Regions from separate parts of the Mesorhizobium sp. Cs1299R1N1 genome, predicted to be linked through region 2. Evidence: riboswitches for the same ligand, from Rfam matches in the RefSeq annotation. Region 2 holds a riboswitch; each other region holds the start of a gene.
What was found. Region 2 has a riboswitch for cobalamin ahead of O7A70_RS18530 (DUF1636 family protein). Riboswitches for the same ligand answer to the same signal wherever they lie in the genome.
Positions count from the first base shown of each region.

Region 1 (9,165 bases), on a different contig from region 2:
CGCGAAGTTCTGAAGCTTCGGGGGTATCCTCCGACAGGCGCCGGGCAAGCGATCGGATAAGATCGCGATCGGCGTCCCGACCAAGCACTTCGAAACGCGTTAAGCCGCGCAGGGCAAGTCGGGAGCGGTACTGTTGGATCGCACGTTTCTGTGAACTTCCCATAGTGAACCTCTGATATTTCCAGTAATATAGCCAGAAACGGGGATTTCAGCAAGGAGTAGGGCGGTTAGTGCGGGCGCAACGCGGCGGACGGCAGGACGAGACGGACGTGCTCGTCAGGTTGGTCTGCGTAGGGCCGAAGCGAAAAATCGCACCACGATCTGTGGGGATGGCGTGGTTCTTCGTTTGTGAGTTATGGTGGGCTTTATTTCCGATTGGTGGGTGAACAATCCCACTCTGGCAAATCGAAGGCGCTGTCCCCCTGCATGGCAGGCCAGCTGGGTTTTTGAAAGTTGCCGTTCGCGCTGACGAGCCAACAGGCCCCTAGCGATATCCAGCGGCCTGGAGTTCGAAGAGCTCGGCGTAGCGACCGCACTCGGCCAAAAGCTCCTCATGTGTACCCTGCGCCTCAACCTTTCCGTCGGCCAGCACCAGGATCCGGTCAGCCATCCGCACGCTGGAAAAGCGATGGGAAATCAGAACCGATGTTTTGCCCTTGCTCAGTTCCTTGAAGCGCCGGAACACCTCGGATTCCGAACGCGCGTCGAGTGCGGCCGTCGGTTCATCCAGGATTAATAGCTCGGCACCTCGCATGTAGGCACGAGCGATCGCGATCTTCTGCCATTCCCCGCCTGACAGCTCCACACCACTGTTAAATTGCTTGCCGATCATCTGGTCATATCCGCCCGGCAGCCTGCCGATGACCTGGCCGGCTTGGCTGCGTTCGGCGGCACGTTCTACGCGATCTCTATCCTCGCGCGCCTTGATGCGGCCAACCGCGATATTGTCGTTAGCAGTCATGTTGTAGCGAACGAAATCCTGGAAGATCACGCCGATCGAATTGCGCAGTTCGTCCAGATCGTATTCGCGCAAATCCTTGCCATCGAGTAGAATCCGGCCCTCATTGGGATCGTAGAGGCGCGCCAGCAGCTTAACCAGCGTGGTCTTGCCGGCACCATTTTCCCCAACCAGCGCCAACACCTCTCCGGCCCGTAGCATGAAGCTGAGACCGCGCACCGCCCACCGCTCCGTTCCCGGATATTGGAATCCCACATCTTCGAAGACGAAGCCTTCTCGGATTGGACAAGGGACCGGCAGCGGGTCCTCGGGCGTCAGGATTTCAGGCTCTAAGTCAAAGAACGAGAACAGGTCCTTGAGGTACTCCGCCTGACCGGCGGTTCTGGCGAAACCCAACAGCAGCGATTCCACCGCACCGCTCAGTTGCAGGAATGAACCGGCGAGGAACGTAAGGTCGCCAACGGTGAAGTTTCCCTGTAGCGTACCCCATACGATGTATGCGTAAGCGCCATAATAGGCCATCGTGCCGACGGCGGTGAATAAACCGCTCCACATCGTGCGCCGTACTGCTAGCTTGCGGTTGGCGGTATAGAATTGGTCTGCAAGCTGCACATAACGATCGATGAGAAAGCGGCTCAAGCCGAAAATCTTAACCTCTTTGGCCGCCTCCACGCTGGTTGCCGTCAGGCGTACATAGCTATGCTCGCGCTGCGCGGGCGTGCGGCTGAAATGGAGCGAATAGCTCCTCGCATTGAAATAGAATTCGCCGAGAAATGCCGGCACCACCGCGATCAACAGCAGAACGACCAGCCAGGGAGCAATGATCAAAAGGCCGGCTGCGAAGCTAATTGCCTTTATCATGCCCGCCGCCTGATAAAAAAGGGAGAGCAACGTCATGGAATTGCTTGTCTGGACGCGCGCACGTTCGAGCTGGTCCTGAAATTCGGCGTCCTCGAAATCCTTTAGATCCAGCGTCGCGGCATGTTCCATAAGACGGACGCTTGAGGCGATTGTAACGCGCTCGGCAAGTACATCTTCCACGAGAGAGCTGACGCGGCTAAACAAATCGGTGAACACGGCCAGCCCGAGCCCGGCCGCGATCAACAATAAAAGCTGATGCAACTGCTCGTCATGAAAGGACAGGGCGGGCGCCCCCAATTGGATTTGGTGGCTGACCTCGTCGATGATGAGCTTGCCGACATAGAGTTTGCTGACGGGAAGCACCGCATCGACAAGCCTCAACAGCAATGTGGACGTTGTTAGATACGGGCTTGTGCGCCAAACCATGGCGATAAACAGGGCTATGGCGTGAAGCGTGCCGAGCCGCTTCTTCGTCGAACGCGCGCCCGGTGGCGAGGACGTATTGTGACAAGGAGCCTTTGGTTGAGGAGCTTTGGGATTTTTGCCATTCGGGCTTTTCATACTAAAAACCTCGCGTCCTCTGATGCGAAGGATCAATGGACTGCTCCTTGCCTTTGTGTCGGTCATGCTCGTTTCGGTCGGCGGAGCTCGCTCTATTTCCGACTCCACTGCGGGTTCGGCACGCTGAGATGGGGATGATTTCTCCTGAGCCGAGTTGCAGGCTGATTGCCAATCTGCTGCGCAAACGCCGTGCCAGGTCAAAGCCCTTCAACGGGATGGGTACGATTGTCGAAGCGCAGTCCGATGGCCGACATTGTCGGACATGCGTTACCCTGCTGCGTTCGTCGAAATCCCGCTCGCGTTGGGCAACCGATACCAGTTCAGCGAAGGGGACACGACGCGACGCCGCCTATCTATTCCTGGGTACGATGTGGCTGGTTCCGCGGCCTGGCGCTTATATGCCAAGGCTCGGCGTCGATCTCCTGAGCGCCTTAGTACCGGGGCTCCGGGCCTGACACGATGCAGGGCTTCCAGCACGATCTCGGCGAGCGCCAATTTCGATCAGGTGAGGTACTCGGCATTTCGGTCGTCCTCGATGAAACGTTCGAGTTCCTCAACTCTCCAAAATACCGCGGCAGATCTCCGTAGCGACGCGATTAACAGATCCTCATCGCGCTGCGACGACATCCATGCCCCGAGCGATTCCGACGGCGGGGGTTTCACAATTTTGCTACCGACGTTTGTGTGAAGTAGGTAACGCGTCACAACTCGACCTTGCGTCCCTATCTCGGGATCCACGAAGGCCAGGCGCGTCAACTACGCCACCGGTCATGGGCACCTCGGCCCGACCCACACGGCTGCGACGCGGATCATCGCGAATCTTGTCACTCGGCGGACTCTACCCATGGAGGTTGCGTCCTATCGAGTCGAGGAATTCTGTGGCTCCCAACGAGTATGAAAGTGGCGATTCGTGTCACGGTCGCACCTACACGAAACCAAATTCCCCGATATGCCGATCAGTTTTCGGCGTAGCGGAAATCGGAGGAGCTCAAAGACCGGGGATCTGGTGCATACTCATCGCTCGGTCTGGCGCAGTGCTAAGGGACGCACCGAGACAAGTTTGCGGCTCCGCCCATCAGCGCCTCGAGCGGACCTCTGCCGAACGGCGCGCCTCCATCACATTGCGAACGCACTGATTGCGAGCAAGAATCCCAGCAGGTAGAGTGAGGATGATCCTGGTTGGAGCACCCAGATTCCCCCGATGTGCAGGACATAAGCCGTCAACGACATGGAACCGACAGTCGCGATTGGAGCGGTCAGCACGTGAAGACGCGTGTCGGAAACGGCCAGGCTGATCGCCAGAACTAGGAGGGCGACGCCGGTGTTCCCCAGGATCGAGAAGGTGGTCTCAGTGTGAGGTGAGGCCACCCACAACCAAACGGCCTCGTCCCCGAACGCCATCGCCGAGTTGAATCCGCCCACATCCGACCACCAGAGCGCGCCCACCTCCCGGCCTGCGCGGTGATCGTCTGTGCGACCCCAGGCACATAGTGCAAGGCGAGCGCGGACCCTCCATATCCAAGGACGGCGAGCGCTATTCCAGCGGTCGCCAACCACTGGCGGGTGGTCATTTTCGTCAGATTCAGACGTGCGACCGCCATGCCTGCGATCATGAATGGTATCCATGTCACGACAGGGTACGCCCCGCTAATCAACAGGGTAACAAGCGGGTGGGCCATCCCCTTGTCCATCACTCCGTTGATCAGGAATCTTAGCTGAGGAAACACAAGTGCCGTCGAAAGTGCTATGGCTGCGAGCGCGAAAGAATCGAGCCGGTAGAGTGGAAGAACCAGAAGAAAGCACAGTCCGTAACAGGAGAGGACCACACGCACCGGCGTTCCGATCTCTTGCAGCAGCATACCTAAGCTTAGCAGGATGAGCGCGCGTATCACCACTTTGATCTGAGCTTGGCGACCTGCTTGTGCTGTCTTTGGGACCCTTCCAGTGATGAGGACAAGGGAGAACCCCGCCAAGAAGGCGAAGAGCGCGGAAGAGCGACCATGAGCGAGTTCTAGAATAAAGCCGGTGACCCCCCCTTCGCGTGGAGAGGGTCCGACATGTGCGGCGTACATGCCGAACACAGCCAATCCGCGCGCCAGGTCGACGCCGACAAGTCGGTTTGCCGGCGAGTGACGACCCGAATTGGCACCTCCTGCCACACGGGCGTTAGCCTCCAAGGTCGAATTGTGTCGAAAAAAGCTCATGGCGTCCTCGAGTGCGTTGGCGACGCGTCGCCCGGGGGATAAATCCGAGCGCGCAGCAAGCTCGTGGCCGCAAGACGCACCCTAACGGGAACAGGTCACCGCAGCGTGGGGCGGTCGCGCAATCAGCCGACACGACTGCGGGTTTGGCGAGCTGGGTGGTTGATTTCTCCTGATCCGAGGCGGAGCCGGGTTGTCGCTAGGCACGCACATGCCGTGCCAAAGCTGTCGAGATGCTGATCGATAGGCCGGAATGTCGGATATGCGACGAACGACTGACATCACGAAGTGAGGCGGCACGCCTTTTTCGGCGACGGGACTGACGACGACCAATTCAAGAAGCTGGCGAGCGAACGCCGGGCACCTGTGGACTTCGCTCGACAAAGATTGGGGTACAGCACGGCGCCGTGAGCTCACGGGCTTAGAATCATGCGACGGATACTCTCTCAAAGAAGCGCCGAAAACGCCTTCAGTGGCTTTCCGTTGTGACTTACCGGCCGTCGTGTTTGCGCCAGCAGTCGAATACGGCCGAAGACAAGCGGTTATTGTTGGCTTCTGATGCCCCCGCAGCGCGGCAAATGGCAAGCTCTGTCGCCACGAACCCGGCTTGTCGCGGCGAGCGTGCAGGCAAGAGCGATTTGGCTCTGCGACGGACTGCCTGCGTGGAAAAAGGCGGTTCTTATAGGCTGCCGTGCGACTCGGTGCTTCGCAGGTTTGGAACTGGCGCGGGCCGGCCTTCGGACAGTCGTCCTTTTTGACAGCGGCATTCTCAAGCTGGCAAGACCTGGGCTGGTCGATGGCGCTGACGAGGCCGAGCTGTGGATCGCGGAATGCGGGTTCAGCCTGGAATGGGATCTCGCGTAGCAACCGCGCGCGATCTCGGTTGCCGTACGGCGGCGTTTCGGCGGGCATTCTATGCCGCGTCCGCGCCGAACAACTGGTCGTCGATTACGGGTCGATGCTCGCGCCGACCGATGTGGAGATCATAGACCCAGGCGCGAAGACTGTTCGGCGACCGCACAGCCATCGCCGGGCAGGCAAACAACAAAGCGATTGAGATCTGGCTTGTCTATGCAGTCGTGCCAGGATGACTTGATGCTGTCGCTGAGCCCGAGCATCTCGGTTGTCCTCCAGTTTCGAGGTCAACCAATGGTTCATCGCGGACCGATGCGGCATCACGCGATTGCGTGAGGCTAGCTGATCAGCCCCAGGCGGAAAGCTGTCGTGACGGCCTGCACGTTGTTTGTCACACCGAGCCTCTGGCGCATCAATCGCAGATGCGTATCTGCCGTGTTGCGGCTGACGTTCAGGCGATCAGCGACCTGCTCCACGGTGAGGCCTTCGGCAACCCAGCGCAGGACATCCTGTTGTCGAGGTGACAGACGCACTGGTTTCGAGGCCTGTTTGCCATCCGCAAGAAGGGCCGCGCATCCGAAGGCGCAAGCGGCGACAAACTGAAAGGCGAGACGGTCGTGAGGACCCGGCTCGAGCTTCTCCCCTGCAACGGAAAATCCAACCGGCTGTCCGTTCAGTGTCGCGAACGGAATCGTAAAGCCGTCACGCAGATTAAACTCTGATGCCTCCGCCATGATCTGTCGCCCGAAGGAACAAACCCGGGAAACTTGATCAATCTCGCTCCACCGGAAGGGCGTGGTCCCACGCTTCACAAGCTGAATGGTAGGGTCGCGATGGAGATAGCCTTTGGAGAAATAGCGCTCGGACCATTGCCGTGGCCAGGCGTCGAGCAGCACATGGGAAATCTGCTCGCGCCTCAGCGCACGCGGCGGTGGGATCGGTCCTGCCAGGACGTTTCTGGCGCCAAACCGCTCGGCATAGGAAATCAGGTGCTGGCAGATTTCCTGCTGGCTTGAACTCTTGCGGATCTGATTGAGAAACTCGAACGTGTCATCGAGGTGCCGACGCCAAAGCGCAGGTGCTTCCATAACGCATTGCTTCCATGATGGTGATGGTAGTGGGTGGTTTGGGGCTCTCGGGTGGGATTGCAGGCATCAAGCTGCCGCATTGCTGGCCGACCGGTGCTGGTCGACAACTCTCCTCGATTCTTTTTGCACCAGTTGAGCGAGTTGCTCGGGGTAGGTCGACCGCGGATGCCAACCGCGAAGCCGGCCGACCGATCCGTTCCCTCGCATGTATTGTATTGCCGGATGCCGGGCAATGGCGTGTGCTTGCATCTGCCTATGCTCATTTCGAGTATATCGGAAATGTTGCTTCCAGCATGGTCGGAGTCAACCCCCAACAACAGGCGGTATGGCCCTGCAACAGTTCGCCATCAGGACAGTGGGGAGGAAGCGGAAGGGCTTGCCTTCGCGCTCTTCAAGGATGGTCGCATTCAATCGGCTTCGCAGCTATCACCCGTACGAGCGACAACAAAATCGAATAACGGCATAAAGATTTGTTTATGTCCGCTTGACAGGAATCTTCCCTTCGGCCAGTGTCGGATTGTCGTGGTTCTCTGATCCGGTTAGTCGCATCAGAGCTAAGAGGGAAGCCGGTGAAGATGCCGGCGCTGCCCCCGCAACTGTAAGCGGCGAGCCAAGCCCACTCAAGTCACTGAGGCTATGCGCCTCGGGAAGACGGGCAGAGGTGTCGACCCGCGAGCCAGGAGACCTGCCTCGGCGAACAAGGTCCACAGGCGGGGTGTCTCGGTGGGCGTGGTAACCGGCTTTGTCTGCTTGCCAACGTCTGCCTTGCGTCCAGCCCCAATCATCGGGGTATGGTATGTCTCTCTCTCGGAAAGTTCCTGTTGCCACACTTGGCGTGCCGCGCATTGGGCGCCGTCGCGAGTTGAAGCGCGCGCTGGAGGCCTACTGGTCGCGAAAATCTTCTGCTGCCGACCTTCTCGAAACGGCGCGGGCGCTGCGTGTCGCGAACTGGACTGAACAATGCGACCGTGGCGTGACCATAATTCCGTCCAACGACTTCTCGCTCTACGATCATGTGCTCGACACGGCAACAATGGTCGGCGCTGTGCCGCCACGTTATGGCTGGACCGAGGGGGAAGTCTCGCTCGACACTTATTTTGCCATGGCGCGTGGCAGCCAAGGAGAGGCTGCCGGACTTGAACATGCCAATCACAGTGACGCGGTTACCGCGCTGGAAATGACCAAGTGGTTCGACACCAACTACCACTACATGGTCCCGGAGCTCGTCGACGACCAGGCCTTTGCTTTGTCGTCGGCAAAGCCGGTGGATCACTTCCTTGAGGGTAGGGCGTTCGGCGTTCACACCCGCCCGGTCATTCTTGGGCCCGTCACCTTCCTTAAGCTGGCAAAGTCGCCCATTCGAGACTTCAACCCAATTGCGCTGCTCCCGCGGCTGCTGCCGGTCTATGAGGAACTCCTGCGCCGCCTGAAAGTGGCGGGCGCCGACTGGGTGCAGATCGATGAGCCGGCGCTCGTGCTCGACCTTATTCCAAACGAGCAAGACGCGTTCAATTTTGCCTACGACCGTCTTTCCAAAGCGGCCCCGGAGCTAAAGATCATGCTCGCCACCTATTTCGGCGGATTGGACGGCAATCTCGAGACCGCTCTTTCGCTTCCTGTGGCGGGCCTGCATCTCGACCTTGCACGCGCTCCTGAACAATTGGAGGCGGTGGGCCGCCTTGCCCCAAAAGGCCTGGTGCTTTCGCTTGGCCTGATCGACGGTCGCAACATCTGGCGTGCGAATCTGCGCCCCATCCTCGACCGGATCAAGCCGGTCGTCGCGGGTTGGCCCCTGGAGCGAGTGGAGATCGCGCCTTCGTGCTCACTTCTGCATGTGCCGATCGACCTGGAACTGGAAACAGCGCTCGATAAGGACATAAAGTCGTGGCTCGCATTCGCGGCGCAGAAGATGGACGAACTGACCACGATCGCCCGGGCCTTGTCCGAAGGTCGGGAGGCGGTTTCAGCAGAGCTGGAGTCCTCCACCCAAGCAGCCGCCGCGCGTCTGACGTCCCCGAAGGTGCATGATCCGCTGGTCGAAGGACGCCTCGCCTTTATCGACGAAGACATGACGCACAGGAAAAGCGGCTTTTCTGAGCGCTCCAGGCTTCAGGACGAAACGCTCCGCCTACCGCTTTTCCCGACTACGACGATCGGCTCTTTCCCGCAAACGCCCGAGATTCGCAACGCCCGTGCCGCCCATGCAAAGGGAGAGCTGAGGTATGTCGACTATGAGGCGTTCCTGAGGAAGGAGATCGAAGCAGCCATCCGTTGGCAGGAGGAGATCGGCCTGGATGTGCTGGTGCATGGCGAGTTTGAACGCAACGACATGGTGCAATATTTCGGTGAGCAGCTCTCCGGATTCGCCTTCACGCAGCAGGCCTGGGTGCAGAGCTACGGGTCACGTTATGTGCGGCCGCCGATCATCTTTGGCGACGTGTCGCGTCCCAATCCGATGACGGTGCGCTGGTGGCGGTACGCTCAATCGCTAACAAATAAACCCGTTAAGGGCATGCTCACCGGCCCGGTGACGATTCTGAACTGGTCCTTTGTACGCGACGATCTGGCGCGCTCGGTCGTTTGCCGCCAGATCGGGCTCGCCCTACGTGGCGAAGTGAGTGATCTCGAAAGCGCTGGCGCC
Region 1 is NZ_JAPYKR010000002.1:701,958-711,122, forward strand. Features, by position in the region: gene O7A70_RS06755 (hypothetical protein) at 1-163, opposite strand, end outside; gene O7A70_RS06760 (ABC transporter ATP-binding protein) at 485-2,446, opposite strand; gene O7A70_RS06770 (hypothetical protein) at 3,497-3,826, opposite strand; partial or broken gene O7A70_RS06775 (heparan-alpha-glucosaminide N-acetyltransferase domain-containing protein) at 3,946-4,584, opposite strand; gene O7A70_RS06780 (helix-turn-helix transcriptional regulator) at 5,775-6,524, opposite strand; cobalamin riboswitch at 7,031-7,231, shown strand; gene metE (5-methyltetrahydropteroyltriglutamate--homocysteine S-methyltransferase) at 7,321-9,165, shown strand, end outside.
Region 1: another riboswitch for cobalamin. It lies ahead of metE (5-methyltetrahydropteroyltriglutamate--homocysteine S-methyltransferase); the one in region 2 lies ahead of O7A70_RS18530 (DUF1636 family protein).

Region 2 (9,780 bases):
AGCAGGAGCCGCATCGGCTTGCCACCGACCTCGACGAAGCCTTTCACCCGCAGCACGTTTTCCTGTTCGGCGGCGGCGGCGACGCGTTTTGCCAGTTCGTCCGGATTGGCGATCGAGGGGATGTCGACGATGAACGTGTCGAAGTCGTCATGTTCGTGGTCGAATGCGCCGTCATGATGGGATTTGCGATTCTCGATGTCGTCCTCGACGGCGAGACCAAGCCCGAGCAGCACCGAGGGATCGACCTTGCCGTGAGACGTCGGCACGATCTTCACGGCGCGTGCGGAGTGTTCGTTGACGATGGCGTTGGCGCGGGCCGAACCGGCGGCGTCCATCAGGTCGCTCTTCGACAGGATGATCAGATCGGCGCAGGCGATCTGGTCCTCGAACACCTCCTCGACCGGATCATCATGGTCGAGGCTTTCATCCCCGGCGCGCTGCGCCTGCAGGGCGTCCATGTCGTTGGCGACGCGACCTTCGGCAAGTGCGGGACCATCGACCACGGCGATGACGCCATCGACGGTCACCCGGCTCTTCACTGTCGGCCACTGAAAAGCCTGGACCAGCGGTTTGGGCAAAGCGAGGCCCGAGGTTTCGATCAGGATATGGTCGACCTTCGGCGTCAGCGACAGGATCTGGTCGAGCGCCGGCACGAAATCGTCGGCGACGGTGCAGCAGATGCAGCCATTGGCCAGCTCGACGATGTTTTCCTCAGGGCAGGTGTCGATGCCGCAGCCCTTGAGGATTTCGCCGTCGATGCCGATGTCACCGAACTCGTTGACAATGATCGCGATACGCTTGCCGCCGGCGTTTTCCAGGAGATGGCGGACAAGAGTCGTCTTGCCGGCGCCGAGGAAGCCGGTGACGACGGTGCAGGGAACGCGGGAAACGGATGCGGTCATATCAAGTCTTTCAGCATGTCGAGGGGAGGGATGCGGGCAACGAGGCCGCGCTTGAGGCTGTCGGGCCGGCCCCGCCAGGGAATGAGGCCGTCGCTGGAGGTGGCGAAGAGTTTCGCGCCGGTGACGAGATCGGCGCCGCTGGTCGTGGTCAGATCGCCGAAGACATAGCTCCAGCAGCCGTCACGCAGGATCGCGGCGCTCAGTCGGCGTTTGCAATTGCCGAGGCATTCGACGGTGCGGATGCGGATGGTGTCGCCCGAGGCGGCTTGGCGCGTATCTTCGGCCAAAAGTTCGCCGGCCCGGGGATGGGCGTCGGAGCCGGTCTCGTCGCGACAGGAGGCGCAGACGATGACAGTGATGCCGGCCAGGGAATCATCCTCGCCGGACGAAATGTCCGTTGTTTCAGCCGAAAAACTGCTGTCGCGATCCAAATCAGGCTCCTTGCCCGGAAAACCCGCCGGGCGATCGGATACTTGCATTCCAGACGGCAGGTCTCCTGGCTCGCGGGTCATCGCCTTGGGTAGCCGCCTTCCCGGGACAATCCCAGTGGCTTTCGGCCTTGGCTCTTCGCTCACAGTTGCGGGGACAGCCGCGGATTTGGGATTTTTCAATCCCGCACCGCATTCCCTCTTGGCTCCTCCCTTTGCCGAGAGGAGACCGTCTGGATCCGATTTAGGCTCTTGCGGGCAGCGGTGTCAACGCGAGCTTACGACACCGCGGTGTCGGACAGCGCCGGGCCCAGATCGCCGGCAGGCGTCACTTCGATGCGTTCGAGGCCAAGCCAGCCCTGCATCTGCTTCAATTCCTCGAAGAGCTGAGCGGCGGTTCCGGGCGATGCGCCGGGCTCGGCGTAAGCAGCATGGACACGCAGTACACTTGCCGGTCGGTCTGCCTTGAGGTCGACGCGCGCCACGATCCTGTCGCCGAGCAGGAAGGGCAGGACGTAATAGCCGTATTGGCGCTTGTCGGCCGGGGTGTAGATCTCGATCCGGTAGTGAAAATTGAACAGCCGCTCTGAGCGCGAGCGCTCGAAGACAACGGGGTCGAACGGCGCCAGCAGGGCGCGGGCCTCGATCTTGCGTGGCAAACGCGCGTCCCTATAGAGGTAAGCCGGCTTGTCCCAGCCCTCGACGCGGACCGGCAGCAACTCGCCGAGTTCGACCAGTTCCTCCAGCCGGCCTTTCATGTCGGCGGGGGAGAGTCGAAAATAGTCGCGCAGGTCGCCCGATGTCGCGATGCCGTGGGCGCGGGCGGAGATGCGCAGCAATTCACGATGCGCGTCTTCAGTTGCGGGCACCGGCGTATCGAGGATCGCCTGCGGCAGCACCCGCTCTGGCAGGTCGTAGAAGCGCTCGAAGCCGCGCCGGTGCGCCGTGGTGATGCGCCCGGCCCAGAACAGCCACTCGAAGGCGTGCTTGGCGTGGCTCCAGCCCCACCAGCCGCCGGAGCCTTTCTGGCCCTCCAGCGCGGAAGCGGCGACCGGGCCGCGTGCGACGACCTCGCGGTAGATCTCTTCTATGTAGGCGGCGTGCTCGCGGCCCCATTTGGCCAGCCCCAGATACATTTCATCGCCTTGCTCGGCGCGCCGCATGCGCCAGCGCATCAGCGGGTAGGTCTCGACCGGCAGGAACGAGGCCTCATGTGCCCAGTATTCGAAGACCGAGCGCTTGCGGGTCACGGCGGCGTTGTCGAGCAAAGCGAGGGGATAGGGACCAAGACGCGAATAGAGCGGCATGTAATGGGCGCGAACCACCGCACTGACGGAATCGATCTGCAGCAGGCCGGTGCGGGACAGAACGCGGGCGAAGTGGCGGCGGTCGGGCGTACCGGCGGGGCGGGGATCGAGAAACCCCTGAGCGGCGAGCGCGATACGCCGGGCGGCGGCAAGCGAGATCTTTTCCTTCATGCGGATGCGTCCCTGATGGACCTGTCTGGCGTCGTTGCGAGGCGTGATTCCAGCCCATGCTAGCAGGGTTTTGGCGGCAACCCTGTCAGGAGAGAAAAGTGGAGTAAATGGCGAAGGAAATCAAACAGGAGCGTATGGGACCAGTTTCTCCCGGATTGCCGTCCAGCTCGGTGTTTTGAACAAGGTTTGACTTGCTTCGCTGGAAGTGCTGCGCTAACCCTCGCCGCGTTGCAGCATAGGCTCCTTAAAACGGTTCAGCGGTTAAACTGTCACGCTTCCGCATTAAGGTCCGGTGCTGTAATCAACGTGGATTGGCGCCAACGGAAAGCCGCTGCATGAACGCACTCCTCAGTTCGTACCTGCCCATCGTCCTGTTTATCGGCGTGGCGCTGGTGGTCGGTCTGGCGCTGCTGGCCGCGCCCTTCCTGGTAGCCTACCGCAACCCGGATCCCGAGAAGCTGTCCGCCTATGAATGCGGATTCAACTCGTTCGACGATGCCCGCATGAAATTCGACATCCGCTTCTACCTGGTGTCGATCCTGTTCATCATCTTCGACCTGGAAGTAGCCTTCCTCTTCCCCTGGGCGGTGTCCTTCTCGAAGATTGGCATGCTCGGTTTCTGGTCAATGATGGTGTTTTTGGCAGTGCTGACCATCGGCTTTGCCTATGAATGGAAAAAAGGAGCGCTGGAATGGGATTGAACGACAGTTCAGGCACCCTCGTCGCGCCGAAGCCCAAGGGTATCATCGATCCCAACACCGGCAAGCCGGTGGGGGAGGACGATCCCTTCTTCCTCGAAATCAACAACGAGCTTGCCGACAAGGGTTTTCTGGTCACCTCGACCGAGGCGCTGATCACCTGGGCGCGCAGCGGTTCGCTGATGTTCATGACCTTCGGTCTGGCGTGCTGCGCGGTCGAGATGATCCACACCTCGATGCCGCGCTACGATTCGGAGCGCTTCGGTGTCGCGCCGCGCGCGTCTCCGCGCCAGTCAGACATCATGATCGTGGCCGGCACGTTGACCAACAAGATGGCGCCGGCGTTGCGCAAGGTCTACGACCAGATGCCGGAGCCGCGCTACGTCATCTCGATGGGCTCCTGCGCCAATGGCGGCGGCTACTACCACTATTCCTATTCGGTGGTGCGCGGCTGCGACCGGGTCGTGCCGGTCGACATCTATGTGCCCGGCTGCCCGCCGAGCGCCGAAGCCCTGCTCTACGGCATTCTTCTGCTGCAGAAGAAGATCCGCCGCACCGGCACGATCGAACGGTAAATCCATGGCCGCATCCCTTAGCGAACTGTCGACCTATCTCGGCGAGAAGCTGATCGGCCGCGTCAATGACGCGGTGCTCGCCTATGGCGAGCTCTCCATCAATGTCGAGCCGCGCGACCTGGTCGAAGTGATGACCTTCCTGCGCGACGATGCGCGCTGCCAGTTCATCTCGATCATCGATGTCTGCGGTGCCGACTATCCGTCGCGAGCCAAGCGCTTCGACGTCGTCTACCATCTGCTGTCGCCGAAACAGAATGTCCGCATCCGGGTCAAGGTGCAGGCCGACGAAGAGACGATGGTGCCGTCGATCACCGGCGTTTATCCCGGCGCCGACTGGTTCGAGCGCGAGACCTACGATCTCTATGGCGTGCTGTTTTCGGGCCACCCGGACCTGCGCCGCCTGCTGACCGATTACGGGTTCGAAGGCCATCCGCTGCGCAAGGATTTCCCGCTGACCGGTTTCGTCGAAGTGCGCTACGACGACGAAGCCAAGCGCGTCATCTACGAGCCTGTGGAATTGAAGCAGGAATTCCGCAATTTCGATTTTCTTTCCCCTTGGGAAGGCACGGATTACGTGCTGCCCGGGGATGAGAAGGCAAAGCAGTAAATGGCTGAAACCTCCGTCCGCAACTTCAATATCAATTTCGGTCCGCAGCATCCTGCCGCGCATGGCGTTTTGCGCCTCGTGTTGGAGCTTGACGGCGAAGTCGTCGATCGCGTCGATCCGCATATCGGCCTGCTGCATCGTGGTACGGAAAAGCTGATCGAGGCCAAGACCTATCTGCAGGCGGTGCCTTATCTCGACCGGCTCGACTATTGCGCCCCGATGAACCAGGAGCATGCCTTCGCGCTCGCCGCCGAGCGCCTGCTCGGCATCGAGGTGCCGAGGCGCGGCCAACTGATCCGCGTGCTCTATTGCGAAATCGGCCGCATCATGTCGCACATCCTCAATGTGACGACGCAGGCGATGGACGTCGGTGCGCTGACGCCGCCGCTGTGGGGTTTCGTCGAGCGCGAAAAGCTGATGGTGTTTTATGAGCGGGCCTCCGGCTCGCGCATGCATGCGGCCTATTTCCGTCCCGGCGGCGTCCACCAGGACCTGCCGCGCCAACTGGTCGAGGACATCGGCAAGTGGATCGACCCGTTCCTGAAATCGCTCGACGATCTCGACAAGCTGCTCACCGGCAACCGCATCTTCAAGCAGCGCAATGTCGATATCGGCATCGTTTCGCTGGCCGACGCCTGGGCCTGGGGCTTTTCGGGCGTCATGGTGCGCGGCTCGGGTTCGCCTTGGGACCTGCGCAAGTCGCAGCCCTATGAATGCTATTCGGAAATGGATTTCGACATCCCGATCGGCAAGAACGGCGACTGCTTCGACCGTTATCTCCTGCGCATGGAAGAAATGCGCCAGTCGGCGCGGATCATGCGCCAATGCGTCGACCTGCTGCTCGGCAAGGAGAGCACCGGTCCGGTGTCGAACCTCGACGGCAAGGTGGTGCCGCCCAAGCGCGCGGCGATGAAGCGCTCGATGGAAGCGCTGATCCATCACTTCAAGCTCTACACCGAAGGCTATCGCGTGCCGGCCGGCGAGGTCTATGCGGCGGTCGAGGCGCCGAAGGGCGAGTTCGGCGTCTATCTGGTCTCCGACGGTACCAACAAGCCCTACCGCTGCAAGCTGCGCGCACCTGGTTTCGCGCATCTGCAAGCCATGGATTTCCTCTGCCGCGGCCACCTGCTGGCCGACGTCACCGCCGTTCTTGGCTCCCTCGACATCGTGTTTGGTGAGGTCGATCGCTAAATGTCAGTCCGCCGTCTCGCAGAAGCCAGCGTCCAGCCAGCCTCCTTCGCCTTCAACCGGGCGAACGCGGCGGCTGCCAAGCAATGGATCAAGAAGTATCCCAAGGGCCGCGAGCAGTCGGCGATCATTCCGCTTTTGATGCTGGCGCAGGAGCAGGAAGGCTGGGTCACCAAGGCGGCGATCGAGACCATCTCCGACATGCTCGACATGCCCCGTATTCGCGGGCTCGAGGTCGCGACCTTCTACACGCAGTATCAGTTGAATCCCGTTGGTACCCGCGCGCACATCCAGGTTTGCGGCACCACGCCGTGCATGCTGCGCGGCTCGGAAGCGCTGATGGATGTGTGCCGCTCGAAAATCCACCACGACCAGTTCCACACCAATGACAAGGGCACCTTGTCGTGGGAGGAGGTGGAGTGCCTCGGCGCCTGCGTCAACGCGCCGATGGTCATGGTGTTCAAGGACACGTTCGAGGATCTGACACCCGAGCGCCTGGCCGAAATCATCGATCTCTATGATGCCGGCAAGGGGGCCTCGGTGGCGCCCGGGCCGCAGAATGGCCGTACAGGCTCGGAGCCGGCCTCCGGTTTGACGACGCTGAAGAGCGAAAAGGCGATCCTCAAGTCGACCCGTGACCGGGAGGCCCGGGAAGCAGCCAAGGCCGCCAAGGCAGCACCCGGCGCGATCATCGCGGCGCCGGTGCCGCCACCGGCGGCTGGTGCTCCTGCCGCCCCTGTCGCGCCGTCCAATGCCAGCAAGCCGAAGACCGACGCGCCTGAGACCAGCCCGGCGTTGAAGACGCCTTCAAAGGCCAAGGTGGCGCCGGCGACGGAGAAGGCGGCGAGCGTTTCTGCGCCGCTGCATTCGGCCGCCAATGCCAACAAAGCGGCGCCGGAAGTGGAGAAGGTCTCCAAGCAGCGCAGTGGACCGACGGTCAGGGCCGAACCGGCATCGGCCTTCAAGGCGCCGGAAGCCAAGGTGCCAGCCGCAAAGCCGGCAAAACCATCTCTGGAGGACAAGAACCGTCCGGCCGGTATCGACAGGCCGGCCGCGGTCGACGATCTCAAGCTGATCTCCGGCGTCGGCCCGAAGATCGAGGGTATCCTGCATTCGCTTGGCATCTTCACCTTCGCGCAGGTCGCGTCGTGGAAAAAGGCCGAACGAGAGTGGGTCGACGGCTACCTCTCCTTCCAGGGCCGCATCGACCGCGACGACTGGGTCCGCCAAGCCAAGGCGCTCGCCAAGGGCGGCGTCGCCGAATACATCCGCGTCTTCGGCAAGAAGCCGGTCTGAGGGACGAAAAATGCTTCAGGACAAAGACCGCATCTTCACCAATATCTACGGCCTCTTCGACAAGTCGCTGGCCGGTGCCATGGCGCGCGGCGCCTGGGACAACACGCCCGGCATCGTCGCCAAGGGGCGTGAGTGGATCGTCAACGAGATGAAGGCGTCGGGCCTGCGCGGACGCGGCGGGGCCGGCTTTCCGACCGGGCTGAAATGGTCGTTCATGCCCAAGCAGAGCGACGGCCGGCCGAGCTATCTCGTCATCAACGCCGACGAATCCGAGCCCGGCACCTGCAAGGACCGCGATATCCTGCGCAACGACCCGCACACGCTGGTCGAAGGCGCGTTCCTGGCCGGCTTCGCCATGGGCGCGATTGCCGCCTACATCTATGTACGCGGCGAATTCATCCGCGAGCGCGAGGCGCTCCAGCGGGCGATCGAGGAGGCCTACGAGGCCAAGCTGATCGGCAAGAACAATACCTCGGGCTACGATTTCGAAATCTATATGCATCACGGCGCCGGCGCCTATATCTGCGGCGAGGAAACGGCGCTGCTGGAAAGCCTCGAAGGCAAGAAGGGCCAGCCCCGGCTGAAGCCGCCATTCCCGGCCAATGTCGGCCTTTATGGTTGCCCCACGACGGTCAACAATGTGGAATCGATCGCGGTGGCGCCGACCATCCTGCGCCGCGGGGCTGCGTGGTTCTCGTCCTTCGGCCGGCCCAACAATGTCGGTACCAAGCTGTTCTGCGTCTCCGGCCACGTCAACAATCCGTGCACCGTCGAAGAAGCGATGTCGATCCCGTTCCGCGAACTGATCGAGACGCATTGCGGCGGCATCCGCGGCGGCTGGGACAATCTGCTCGCGGTCATTCCGGGCGGCGCCTCGGTGCCGCTGGTGCCGGCGGAGCAGATCATCGACACGCCGATGGATTTCGACGCGTTGCGCGATCTCAAATCCGGCCTCGGCACGGCGGCCGTCATCGTCATGGACAAGTCGACCGATGTCGTGAAGGCGATCGCGCGGCTTTCCTACTTCTACAAGCATGAAAGCTGCGGCCAGTGTACGCCGTGCCGCGAAGGCACCGGCTGGATGTGGCGGGTGATGGAGCGGCTGGTGCGCGGCGAGGCGCAGAAGCGCGAGATCGACATGCTGCTCGACGTCACCAAGCAGGTCGAGGGCCACACGATCTGCGCGCTGGGCGATGCCGCGGCATGGCCGATCCAGGGTCTGATGCGGCATTTCCGCGGCGAGGTGGAGCGGCGCATCGACGAATTTTCGCGCAACGCGCACCGGGCCGAACCGGTGATGGTGGCGGCGGAATAAAAAGAAACTTTTGAACTCGGGAAGAAAACGGGGCGGGACGAACGAAGAATCGACCAGGAGAACTCTATGGCGCCGTATTCGACACCCTACCCATTGATGCCCAATTTGGACCAGATCGAGAAGATGAACCAAGACCTGACCAGGATGCTGCCGAAGGAGATGGCCAACGCCGTCAACCTTTTCGCGCACCCTGTCGCGGGTGCGGTGGCGATGTCGGCGCTTGGCATGGGGCTCGCCAATCATGCGTTCGGCGTCTGGATGGGCGCGCTTTCGGGAGCCGCCGAGGCGTCACAGCGCCTCATGCAACCGCTGATCGAGGATTTCGAGGCACGCGTCGAGCAATTCGAGGACGCGAACTCGTCGTCCACCAGGGCGCGGGCGACGGCGAAGACCATGATTGCCGAGGCGCAGTCCTTCGCCCAGGAAGTCACCGATATCGCAGCCAGGGAGGACGCCATCATCGCGCCGACCGCAAGTGCCGCTCCGGCAACAAGCGAGGCCGCGGATGATGTGCTGCTGCCCGAGGATTTCCGCCAGCCCAAGGCCATGGCGAAGCCGGCGAAACCATCGGACCTCAAGGCGATATCGGGCATCGGTCCGAAGCTGGAAAAAGTGCTGAACGGTCTCGGTATCTGGACGTTCGCCCAGATCGCCGCATGGTCGCCGCAAGAGATCGCCTGGGTCGACGATTATCTGTCGTTCAACGGCCGTATCGGCCGCGACGGCTGGACTGCCCAGGCCGCGGCGCTGGCCGCCAAGAAGTAAACGGAATGTCGGGCGCTGCTTCTGTCGCGCCCGGGAAATGAGATTGCGGGAAATCCGCAGGGGTTTGAGACGAATGGCAAAGCTCAAGGTCGACGGGAAAGAAATCACTGTACCCGACCATTACACGCTGCTGCAGGCGGCCGAGGACGCGGGCGCGGAAGTGCCGCGCTTCTGCTTCCACGAGCGGCTGTCGATCGCCGGCAATTGCCGCATGTGCCTGATCGAGGTGAAGGGCGGGCCGCCCAAGCCGCAGGCCTCCTGCGCCATGGGCGTGCGCGACCTGCGCCCCGGTCCGAACGGCGAGCCGCCGGAAATCTTCACCAACACGCCCATGGTCAAGAAGGCCCGGGAAGGCGTGATGGAATTCCTGCTGATCAACCACCCGCTGGATTGCCCGATCTGCGACCAGGGCGGCGAGTGCGACCTGCAGGACCAGGCGATGGCCTTCGGCGTCGATTCCTCGCGCTACCACGAGAACAAGCGCGCGGTGGAAGACAAGTATATCGGCCCGCTGGTCAAGACGGTGAT
Region 2 is NZ_JAPYKR010000008.1:56,867-66,646, forward strand. Features, by position in the region: gene cobW (cobalamin biosynthesis protein CobW) at 1-902, opposite strand, end outside; gene O7A70_RS18530 (DUF1636 family protein) at 899-1,333, opposite strand; cobalamin riboswitch at 1,372-1,579, opposite strand; gene O7A70_RS18535 (winged helix-turn-helix domain-containing protein) at 1,609-2,808, opposite strand; gene O7A70_RS18540 (NADH-quinone oxidoreductase subunit A) at 3,144-3,509, shown strand; gene O7A70_RS18545 (NuoB/complex I 20 kDa subunit family protein) at 3,500-4,081, shown strand; gene O7A70_RS18550 (NADH-quinone oxidoreductase subunit C) at 4,086-4,688, shown strand; gene O7A70_RS18555 (NADH-quinone oxidoreductase subunit D) at 4,689-5,879, shown strand; gene O7A70_RS18560 (NADH-quinone oxidoreductase subunit E) at 5,880-7,172, shown strand; gene nuoF (NADH-quinone oxidoreductase subunit NuoF) at 7,183-8,487, shown strand; gene O7A70_RS18570 (NADH-ubiquinone dehydrogenase) at 8,554-9,252, shown strand; gene nuoG (NADH-quinone oxidoreductase subunit NuoG) at 9,326-9,780, shown strand, end outside.

Region 3 (9,780 bases), on a different contig from region 2:
GACCAGATGGAAAGGCAATGCGCCATAGGCGGCGACCGTCGCCTGATCATCCCACTGGCGGAATTGCCGCGATGGCCGCGCCTCCAGCGTCAAGGCCTGCTGCCGGCCGTCGACTATAACCTTGCCGCGAAAGCGCAGCACCCTTTCCCCACCGGACCGGCTGATGGCCATGGCACGCAGCCGGGCGACGTGGTCGTCATCCCGGTTGATCTCCATTTCGATGCGGCGCCGGACCGGCGGAACGCTGATCCTGACCGTAATGTCCAGCATCATCTCTCCCACCGCCGGCGGGCAAGGTATGGTCTGCGAGAAGACCAGGGGCGACGGTCCCTCTGGCTCGCCGCGCCATGCTTTGCCGCGCCATGCCCTGGCGGGCGGCTCCTGCCGCAGCCGGCCGCTCTTGCGTCTCAGCCGCAACTGCTTGGCAAAACCACGCGACAGCCAGGCCAGCCTGCCGAAATCGGTTCGCGGCTTGGCCTGCAGCACCGCCGACCAGCGCGAAAGGCCGCTGCGGTCGGCCATGTCAAGCGCGCGCGCCAGCACCCTGTCCGGCACCGCCACGCCAATATCGAGCGCGAGGTAGGAGAGCGCCACCGCCGCGGCCACGGCAAGGCCACGCCTGGCGACAACGTCGAGGAACACGTCCCAGTCGACATCGCCGGCGCGAATGGCCACCGCGCAATCGACCAGCCAGTCGCTGTGCGTGTGGGCGTCGAGCCCGCCATGCGCGATGGCGAGCGCGATGCGGTCCGCAGGCGACGGCACCAGCACGCCGACGCCGCTGAATTCGGCCGCCGCCGCTCGCCGCCAGATCGCCTGGTCGTCCTCGTCACTTTGCTGCGAACCGTCATAGGCAAGCTGGTGCAGGTCGATGTCGCCGTAATTGCCCTTGAAGAAGTTCATCGAGCGCAGCGACGCCAGTCTTGTCCTCAGATATTGCGGGCTCACCCCGGTGGCGATCTGCCAGTCGCGGTCGCGCAGCACGTCGAACGCCGCCGGCATGTCCTGCGGTCGCACCAATATGTCGATGTCGTGCGCCACCCGGCCACGTTGCGCCGATGCGTTCAAGGCAATGCGGCTGGCACCCTTGATCAGCATCACCAGGCATCCGGCGTCCGTCATCGCCTGCAGCGCCGGTTCGGCCTCGCGCATCGCCATGCGCGACTTGGTCCACAGCATCTTTTGCAGGCCGACAAGACGTGGATAGGCGGAATGGCCGGCCAATTTCCGGCCGAACCGGTCGCAGATGGCGGCCAGCAGCCGATGTTCCCTGAAGGAGACGAGATCGATATCGTTGGCGCTTAGCCACTGCATCGCGCAAGCGGCGGCTGCGTCCTCATCGGCAAGAAGCGCGGCCTTGAGCAACTGGTCGAGCCCGCCCGTCGGCCAGGACCAGCCATAGTCCGGGAAGCGTCGGCTGATGCGGCGGATGCGCGCCATCAGCCCGCGCCGGCCTTGTTCCGGGCCCGTCGCAGCATGGCCAGCCGCGCCACTTCGAGGTAGCCGCGGTCGCGCGTCGCATCGCGCCCGTATGACAGGCTGCCGGGCCTGATGCGACGCAGCGCCAGCACCTCTTCCATCATGTCGAGGGCACGGCCCGCCTCGCGTGCCCTAGCGATCCAGTCGATCATTTCGCCGCGGCCGCCCGGCGGATCGACGACTGGTCCGACGCTCTCGGCGACCTCGCGCCGGATCAGCATCGTGGTCCGCGACCAGCCGGGTACGGTGGCGTCCTCGGGCGCGTCCGGCCGGTCGTTGCGGAAGGTCCGCAAATGGCAGAAGACGCCCGATGTACCGGGCGATCCTCGCAGATATGCAAGCTGGCGCTCGATTTTGGTCGGCAGCCAAAGGTCGTCGGCGTCGAGCGTCGCGATGAACGGCGCCGACAGCGCGGCGATGCCTCTGGTCGTGGCGCTGCCCGGTCCGGCATTTGCCTGGCGCAGCAATTGCAGCGGCAGGTCCGTTCCGCCGATCGCCGCGGCGAGATCATCCGTTGATCCGTCATCGACGATCACCACCAGTTCCGGCCGTACCGTCTGGGCCGCGACCGATCGCAGCGTCTCGGCGATGGTGCCGCTGGCGTTGAAGGCGGGTATGACGACGCCGTATCCGTCCATCACAGGGATCGCCAATCCGAAAGTTTGTCGAGCTCGAAGATACCTTCGATCGGCCGCAGCGTCGGGTCGGCCTTGCGCCGCTTCATCGATTTATAGATAGCGCGCAGGAATTCCCGCGACTGGACGTCCTCTTGCCTCGTCATGTTGCCCGCATGCCGTCTGTAATAAAGCGCGACCGTGTCGGGAAGCACGTATCTGGGGCCGATCTCAAAACCGCGCAGCAGGTAGTCGGTATCTTCGGCCTGGACGAAATCCTCGTCGAAATCGCCTATGCGCGCGACGAGCCGGCGCGCGAAGATCGCCGCCGACAGATGAATGCCACGAACCGTGATGCTGTTGCTATCCGCCGTGGGCTCCAGGGTCCCGTCGTCGATCTTGTCGACCAGCATCATCCTTGAATAGGTCAGATCGAGATCGGAATTCTTCCGGAAAAGCTCGACATCGGCCTTGAAGCGTCCGGCTGGCGAGATGTCGTCCGAATCGAGGAACGACACCAGTTCCGCCTCGGGTTTGAGCTGCCTGAGCCCGCTGTTGCGCGCCCGCGTCACGCCCATGTTCTGCTGCTGGAACAGCCGGATGCAGGAATGATCATCGATCATCGCGCGCACGGCCTCGACCGAGCGATCGGTCGAACCATCATCGATGACGATGATGTCGAGGTCGGCGGCGTCGCCTTGCCTGAGCAGCGAGCGCAGCGCGGCGCCGACATAGGCCTCGCGATTGTACACCGGCATGATCACGCTGAGCTTCACCAGGCGCCTCGTGTCAGGAAAACCTCGATCGTGCCGGCGATCTCTGCCGGGTCGGTGCCGAGGGACAAACGAAAGCAGGGCAGGTGGCGCGTCAATTCGCTGAAGAAGCGAAAGCCGCTTTCGCGCTCGCCCGGCATCTGGGCGATGCCGGACGGCGCCAAGGCAATCATGGCATCCCTGCGCGACACCGGCATGATCGAACTTGCTCCGCCACCGCTGATATGTGGCACCATCAACGCAACGATGTCCAGCATCGCGGGCACCGGCCCAGGCGCGATGTCATCGACGTGAAACATGTGCTTGCCCTGCCAGTTCAGCGGGCCTTGCGCCGTTAGCCGCTGTTGCAGGCCCAGCCGCGCGAAACCTAGCGCGTCCTGCTTCAGCGTCGAGAAAAGGGGCCACGCGGTCACGCCTCCGGCGAGATTGATCAGCACGTAGTCGTCGCCGACACTGTCGAGTCCGTTGAGCAGGCCGGCGGCGACGGTGCCGGATTTCCCGACCCCGCCAGAGCCGGCGAGCAGGATGCCCTTGCCCTCGATGCCGAGCGTGCCGGCATGGGTCAGCCGCATGCCGCGCGCGGCATATTCCCAATGCAGGAAGGCGCGCAATGGTGCTCCCGGCTCCCAGGGCGGAAAGGCATCGGCCGAGGCCATCAGCTGCACGCCAATGCAATGTTGCGGATCGTAGATCTGCCAGAAATCCAGGTCGTGGAAATAGTGGCCGCGCAGCCCGGCTTCGGCGAGCCGTTTGGCAAAACCGTGCTCGGTGAAATGCGCATCGCCCCATCGCGCCGGCTCCGGGATGCCGTCGATGCCGGGATGAGCGATGAAGATGCGGCACACGGACGGTTCGGGCTGATCATGACCGGCCTCGACAAATGCATGGTTTAGTGCATCGGCAAGCACGCCGTGGCCGAGATGCGCGGTCAGTTCCAGCCGGGGCAGGCGAACCTTTCGTGTGGTCGGATAGCGCGGGGCCGCGCCTTCAGCGGCGGCGATGAGATACCGGGCGTACTCGGGCAAGGTTTCGAGCGTGACGCGCGGCATCAAGCGCCTTTCCATCACGGCCGCGGCCGGCCCGTCAGGAAGCCTGCTTGACCGCCGGCCAGCCAAGGGGTTCCTCGACCTCATGGATGGGATCGACGACGATCAGATCGGCGAGGTCGTCGTGAATGCTCACATTGAGCGGTTCGTTCGTGGCGGCAAGCTCGGCTGGCAATTCGCCTGGCAGTGGCTGCGCCGTCGCTTCCGAACGCACCAGCAAACCCAGTTCGAGCAATTGGGATATGAAGTGTTCGAGTTCGGCCTGGCCTATTGTCGAGCCGCCCGCGGCCAGCCCGATCAGAGCCTGGGCGTCCGCTCCGGACGAAAGCGCCTGCCACACCTTGCTGCCGGAATCCGAGAAGCCGAAATATTTGCCATTGGCAAGGTTGAGCACCACGGCTTCGCCATCGAAGGATTCGAAAACGATATCCCGGCTCGCAACCGCATAGGCATGGGATTCATGCATCATTGTTGCCCCGCTCTGCATTTTCCTGCCCGCCAGCAGGACCGCTTCCACCGACAACGGCTGTAAACTTTCGGGTCTTCCTTGGCAAGGTAACCATCGCCGGCAAGGCGCGGACCATTCCCGGATCAGTCGAAGGCCGGGCAGATCAAGCCTCGATTTCCAGTGCCGACAGTGGCTTTGAACAGCAGGCCAGGATGAAGCCATCATCGATCTCGTGATCGAGGATGCCGCCATTGTGGCTCATCTCGACGCTGCCGGAGACTTTCTTCACCTTGCAGGTTCCGCACAGGCCGAATTCGCAGGCCGCCGGTATCCGCACGCCCGAAGCACGCGCCGTCTGCAGCACGGTCTGGCCGGCGACACAGCCGGCGTCGACGTCCGAAAGCGCGAAGCGGATCGGCGTTGCGGCTTCGACGGGGACAGCCACACCGTCCTGCGCCGGCGCCGCGAATGGCACCGGGATTTCCTCAACGGTCGGCGCGGCAAAGCTCTCCTGATGGTACTTTGCCATGTCGAAGCCGGCGGCTTCGAGCATGCCGCGCACGGCGCGCATGAAGGGATCGGGGCCGCAGCAGAAGATTTCGCGTTCGCGGAAATCGGGCGCCAGCAGCGGCAACCGGATAGCGTCGATGCGGCCCATATGGCCATACCAGCGCTCGCGGCTCGACCGTTCCTCGATCATGAAGCCGAGCGACAGGCCCGGCATGTGGCCGCCGAGCAGCTCCAGCTCCTTGCGGAAGATGATCTCTTCCGGGCGCCGCGCGCAGTTGACGAAGCCGACATCGGTCCATGGCGCGCAGTCGTTCAGCCAGCGCAGCATCGACATCATCGGCGTCACGCCCGAACCGGCCGAGATGAACAGATATTTCGCCGCCGGATGGCTGTGCAGTGAAAAGTCGCCGCCTGGTCCATAGGCCTTGACGTGCGAGCCGGGCGCCAGGTGATCGAACATCCAGCGTGTGCCGATGCTGCCCACCTGCGCCTTCACCGTCACCGCGATCGAGAATGGCCGCGACGGTGACGATGACAGCGTATAGGTGCGCATCAGCGGCCCGTCCGGTGTCGGCAATTCCAGCGTCACGAACTGGCCCGGCTTGTAGCGGAACCAGGTCTGGTTGTCGGAGCGGAAGGTGAATGTCTTCACGTCGGGCGCCTCGTCGGTGACGCCGGTCACTTCCAGCACCTGCAGCCTGTCGTTCCAGGGCGCCATCTGGTCGAGATGGCGATAGAGGCCGAGGTCCGTCATCGCATTCATCCTGTTGTCCCTTTTGTTCCGCGCATGCCCAAAACCGCCGTCTTTAGCGATATGCCTTAGGCAACGCTGCGCAGGGCCGGCCGGCCGCCTTCGGCAAGCCGTGGCCCGATGAAGGACGCGTACCACTCGACGAACTGGATCACGCCGCCCTCATGCAGCTCCGAATAGGGGCCTGGCTCATACGCCGGCGACAGGATGCCGAAGGCGTTTTCCTCGACGATGCGGCGATCCTGGTCGTTGGTCTCGGTCCAGACATGGGTGAGTTCTGCGAGATCGTAATCGACGCCCTCGACCGCATCCTTATGCACCAGCCATTTGGTCGTCACCGCCGTTTCCGTGGCGCTGATCGGCAGCACCCGGAAGGTGACGGCGTGGTCGCCCAGGATGTGGTTCCAGGTGGTCGGATAGTGGTAAAGCAGCAACGAACCGATGCGGTCGGTTGAAACGCTGTCGGAAAGATTCCTCTCGACCGCGCGCTTTCCCGTCATCGTGTAGCTGACGGCATCGCGCAGCAGCGGCGCGCGGGTCGCGCGATACTGGCCGGCCGGATCGATGCGGAACTTGCTCGGCAGGCCGACCGATTCGCATTTCGCCCAGTGCGCCAGCATCTCCGGATCGCTGTCGGCGCCTTGCACGCCGGTCACCGTCGGTGCTTCCGGGAAGGTCTTGCAGAGTTCGGGATGGTTGCCGGCGCAATGATAGCATTCGCGGTTGTTTTCCCAGACCAGCTTCCAGTTGCCCTTCTCGATGATGGTGCTCTCGAAGGCGACTTTTGCCTCACGCAGCCGGTGCGGCAAAAGGTAGGGCTCGATCATCGCCCGCATCGGCGCGAAATCGGCGGGCTCGCTGGCCAGACAGATGAAGATGTAGCCGCCAACGCTTTCGCAGGCGACGGGCTTCAGGCCGTACTGGCTCTTGTCGAATCCATCGGCCATCTGGCGGGCGAACAGCAGCCGGCCGTCGAGCTCGTAGGTCCATTGGTGATAGGGACAGACCAGTTTGGCGGCCGTGCCCTTGTCACTGTTGCAGACGCGGCTGCCGCGATGGCGGCAGGAATTGTGGAAGGCGTTGATCTTGCCCTGCTGATCGCGCACCAGCACGACCGGATAATCGCCGATCTGCACGGTGATGAAGCTGCCCGGCTTGGGCAATTCGCAATCATGGCCGATGAACAGCCAGTCGCGATACCAGATCAACTCCATGTCCAGCTTGAAGTAGTCCGGGTCGGTGTAAAAGGGCTGTTCCAGCGAAAAGCCTTGTCTGCGGCTGTTCAAGAGCCTCAGCATGTCGTTGCGCGCGTCCATGTCCTGTCCTCAGTTTCAAGGACTGAACTGGTGGTGATTGAGGAAGGACTGGGCGCAGATCGGCGAAAAGCCGGACAAACACCATCCGCCTCTTGACCGCCCACCGCGATCAGTCGAGTTCTAGCGATCTCGGGCTGGTTTCCGGGCTCTGGAGTTGTCCTTGCGGACCATCGCGACACCTTCCCAGGCTTTCGCCCAGTGGTCTCCCGTTGCGACTTGAACTCCACCACCGTTGCGGGGGCAGCGCCGGAATCTGACCGGCTTCCCAATTCTCCACTCCGTCGTCTCGCAGCGGCACCTGAGATGCCCGATCTAACCACGACAGGCTTTGCGACATCGGCACGAAAGCGACATCGCATCCATGCGGCGCGACACGCATGCTGGATCGTCATGACAGGCTTGTAGCCGTTGGAATCGCCTTCTGTCGCCAAGCCGCGCCGGCACCCTCTTCCACCCTTTTGCCGGCAGCAAATAGGTTAACGGTTTCAAAAAGTGACTATTAGCAGGGACTAAAATCGAACCGAACGGTTCGTTTCTGTTGACGGTGCGTGCAAGACGCTGTGAACGCCGAGCCTCCGACACAGTTGGTGATCGAGGTGCTGCTTTAAGCTAACAATTTGATATTACACGAGAAAATAAGAGATGTGGAAAGCGCTGGTACAATTTCAAGTGGTGGAGTCATGGTCCACGCTGAACAACTTCGTGATTGGAAACGGCAAGGGTGCTCTCCCACATCGGGGCTGTCCGAACGACGCGATTTAATCCCAAGACACGCCGCTAGACGGATGGAAAAATACTGGAGTACCAAAAAATGAAAAAGATCATTCTCACTGCCGCCGCCCTTCTGGCTGTTTCCGGCAGCGCCTTCGCTGGTAGCGACAATTACGGTTCGAACGGCGCCAACCAGCCTGCTGCCGCGGTGGACAGCTCGTACACCGCTTCCACCTCCACCAAGACGTCGGAGCCTGTTGCTCAGACGCCTGCTCAGGGCAGCGATCGCAACCTCTTCGGCCGCTAACGGCCTGTCCCCACGGACGGCGGGCTTGCCCGCCGATCCGGTGGAATTCAAGAAATTCAGGAGTGTCTAAAATGAACAAGATCCTTATTGCCGCCGCCGCCGTTCTGGCCATTTCCGGCAGCGCTTTTGCCAGCGACAACTATGGCTCCAACGGTGCCAACCAGCCTGCCGCCGCGGTGGACAACTCGTACACCGCGTCGGTCGACAAGTCGGCTCCTGCCAGCCAGGAGCCCGTCCAGCACGGCGCCGATCGCAACCTGTTCGGCAACAACTAACATCTCTTCAAGCAAGGACGGCGCGATCAGCCCGCCCCTTGAATTCGAAAAAATCGGAGTACCAAAATGAAAAAGATTGTTCTTACCGCCGCCGCTCTTCTGATTGCCGCTGGCAGCGCCTATGCCGGCAACGACAACGTTGGCGACACCGACATCAACAAGCTGGCGACCGTCAACGTCGACACCTCGCATACGGGCTCGACCCGCAAGAGCGAATCGCCTGTCTACAAGCTGCTCAATTCGTCGGGCGACGTACAGAAGTCCGCCCCTCAGGGCGCAGACCGCAACCTCTTCGGCAGCAACTAACCAGCCGTGGTGATATACAAAAGAGAGCGGCGGGCTTGCCCGCCGCTCTCTTTTTGCGTTGTCAAGACAGCTTGTGGTCTCAGGCGGCTTTTGCTTCCGCTTCCTGCAGGGCGAACGACCGTCCATCCGCATCGAAGATATGAAGGTCGCCGGCATTGGCGGTCAGCCGCAGCGTCGAGCCGCGCTTGACCTCGACATTGCCCGGCAACTTGGTCACCAGCGGCAGGTCGGCACGGCCGATGTCGATATAGACCAGCTGAACCTCACCGAGCTGCTCGAGATAATCGACCGTCCCCTCGAACAGATAATCGCTACCACTGGCGATCGCGAGATCTTCCGGCCGCACGCCGAAGCTGACCGCCGCTCCCTTTGCTGAAGCAGGCGTCGCTATCGGTACCGTCGCCTTGCGTCCGCCGACATGACTGACGATGGTCGGATTGCCCGTCTTGTCGACCGTCGCCGGCAGGATATTCATGGCCGGTGAGCCGATGAACTGGGCGACGAAGAGGTTGCCGGGGTTCTTGTAGAGCTCCATGGGCGTGCCGACCTGCTCGATGTGGCCATCCTTCAGCACGACGATGCGGTCGGCCAGCGTCATCGCCTCGACCTGGTCGTGCGTGACATAGATCATGGTCGTGTTGGGCATCGATTCCTTGAGCTTGGCGATCTCGATGCGCGTGGCGACGCGCAGCGCCGCGTCAAGGTTCGACAGCGGTTCGTCGAACAGGAACACTTTCGGATTGCGCACGATGGCGCGGCCGATGGCGACACGCTGACGCTGGCCGCCGGACATCGCCTTGGGCAGGCGGTCGAGATATTTGGTCAACTGCAGGATCTCGGCTGCCTGCCGTACCCGCTTGTCGATCTCGGACTTGCTTTCCTTGCCGATCTTCATCGAGAAGGCCATGTTGTCGTAGACGGTCATGTGCGGGTAGAGCGCATAGGACTGGAACACCATGGCGATGCCGCGCTTCGACGGCGGCACGTCGTTGACCACCTGGCCGTCGATCCTGAGTTCACCCGAGGTGATTTCCTCAAGCCCGGCGATCGAGCGCAGCAAGGTCGACTTGCCGCAGCCCGACGGTCCGACGAAGACGATGAATTCGCCCGATTTGATGTCGAGGTCGATGCCGTGGAGAATGTTGAGATTGCCGTAGGACTTCTTCACTTGTCTCAAATTGACATCGGCCATTGATTTCCTCCAGTGATTCCTCAGATGTTTCAGCCTATGCGTCCGAACCAGG
Region 3 is NZ_JAPYKR010000009.1:161,986-171,765, reverse strand. Features, by position in the region: gene O7A70_RS20745 (nucleotidyltransferase family protein) at 1-1,440, opposite strand, end outside; gene O7A70_RS20740 (glycosyltransferase family 2 protein) at 1,440-2,117, opposite strand; gene O7A70_RS20735 (glycosyltransferase family 2 protein) at 2,117-2,869, opposite strand; gene O7A70_RS20730 (serine kinase) at 2,866-3,915, opposite strand; gene O7A70_RS20725 (PqqD family protein) at 3,950-4,381, opposite strand; gene O7A70_RS20720 (hybrid-cluster NAD(P)-dependent oxidoreductase) at 4,524-5,624, opposite strand; gene O7A70_RS20715 (aromatic ring-hydroxylating oxygenase subunit alpha) at 5,690-6,937, opposite strand; cobalamin riboswitch at 7,053-7,254, opposite strand; gene O7A70_RS20710 (DUF680 domain-containing protein) at 7,749-7,955, shown strand; gene O7A70_RS20705 (DUF680 domain-containing protein) at 8,027-8,230, shown strand; gene O7A70_RS20700 (DUF680 domain-containing protein) at 8,297-8,536, shown strand; gene O7A70_RS20695 (ABC transporter ATP-binding protein) at 8,616-9,728, opposite strand; gene bglA (beta-galactosidase BglA) at 9,758-9,780, opposite strand, start outside.
Region 3: another riboswitch for cobalamin. It lies ahead of O7A70_RS20715 (aromatic ring-hydroxylating oxygenase subunit alpha); the one in region 2 lies ahead of O7A70_RS18530 (DUF1636 family protein).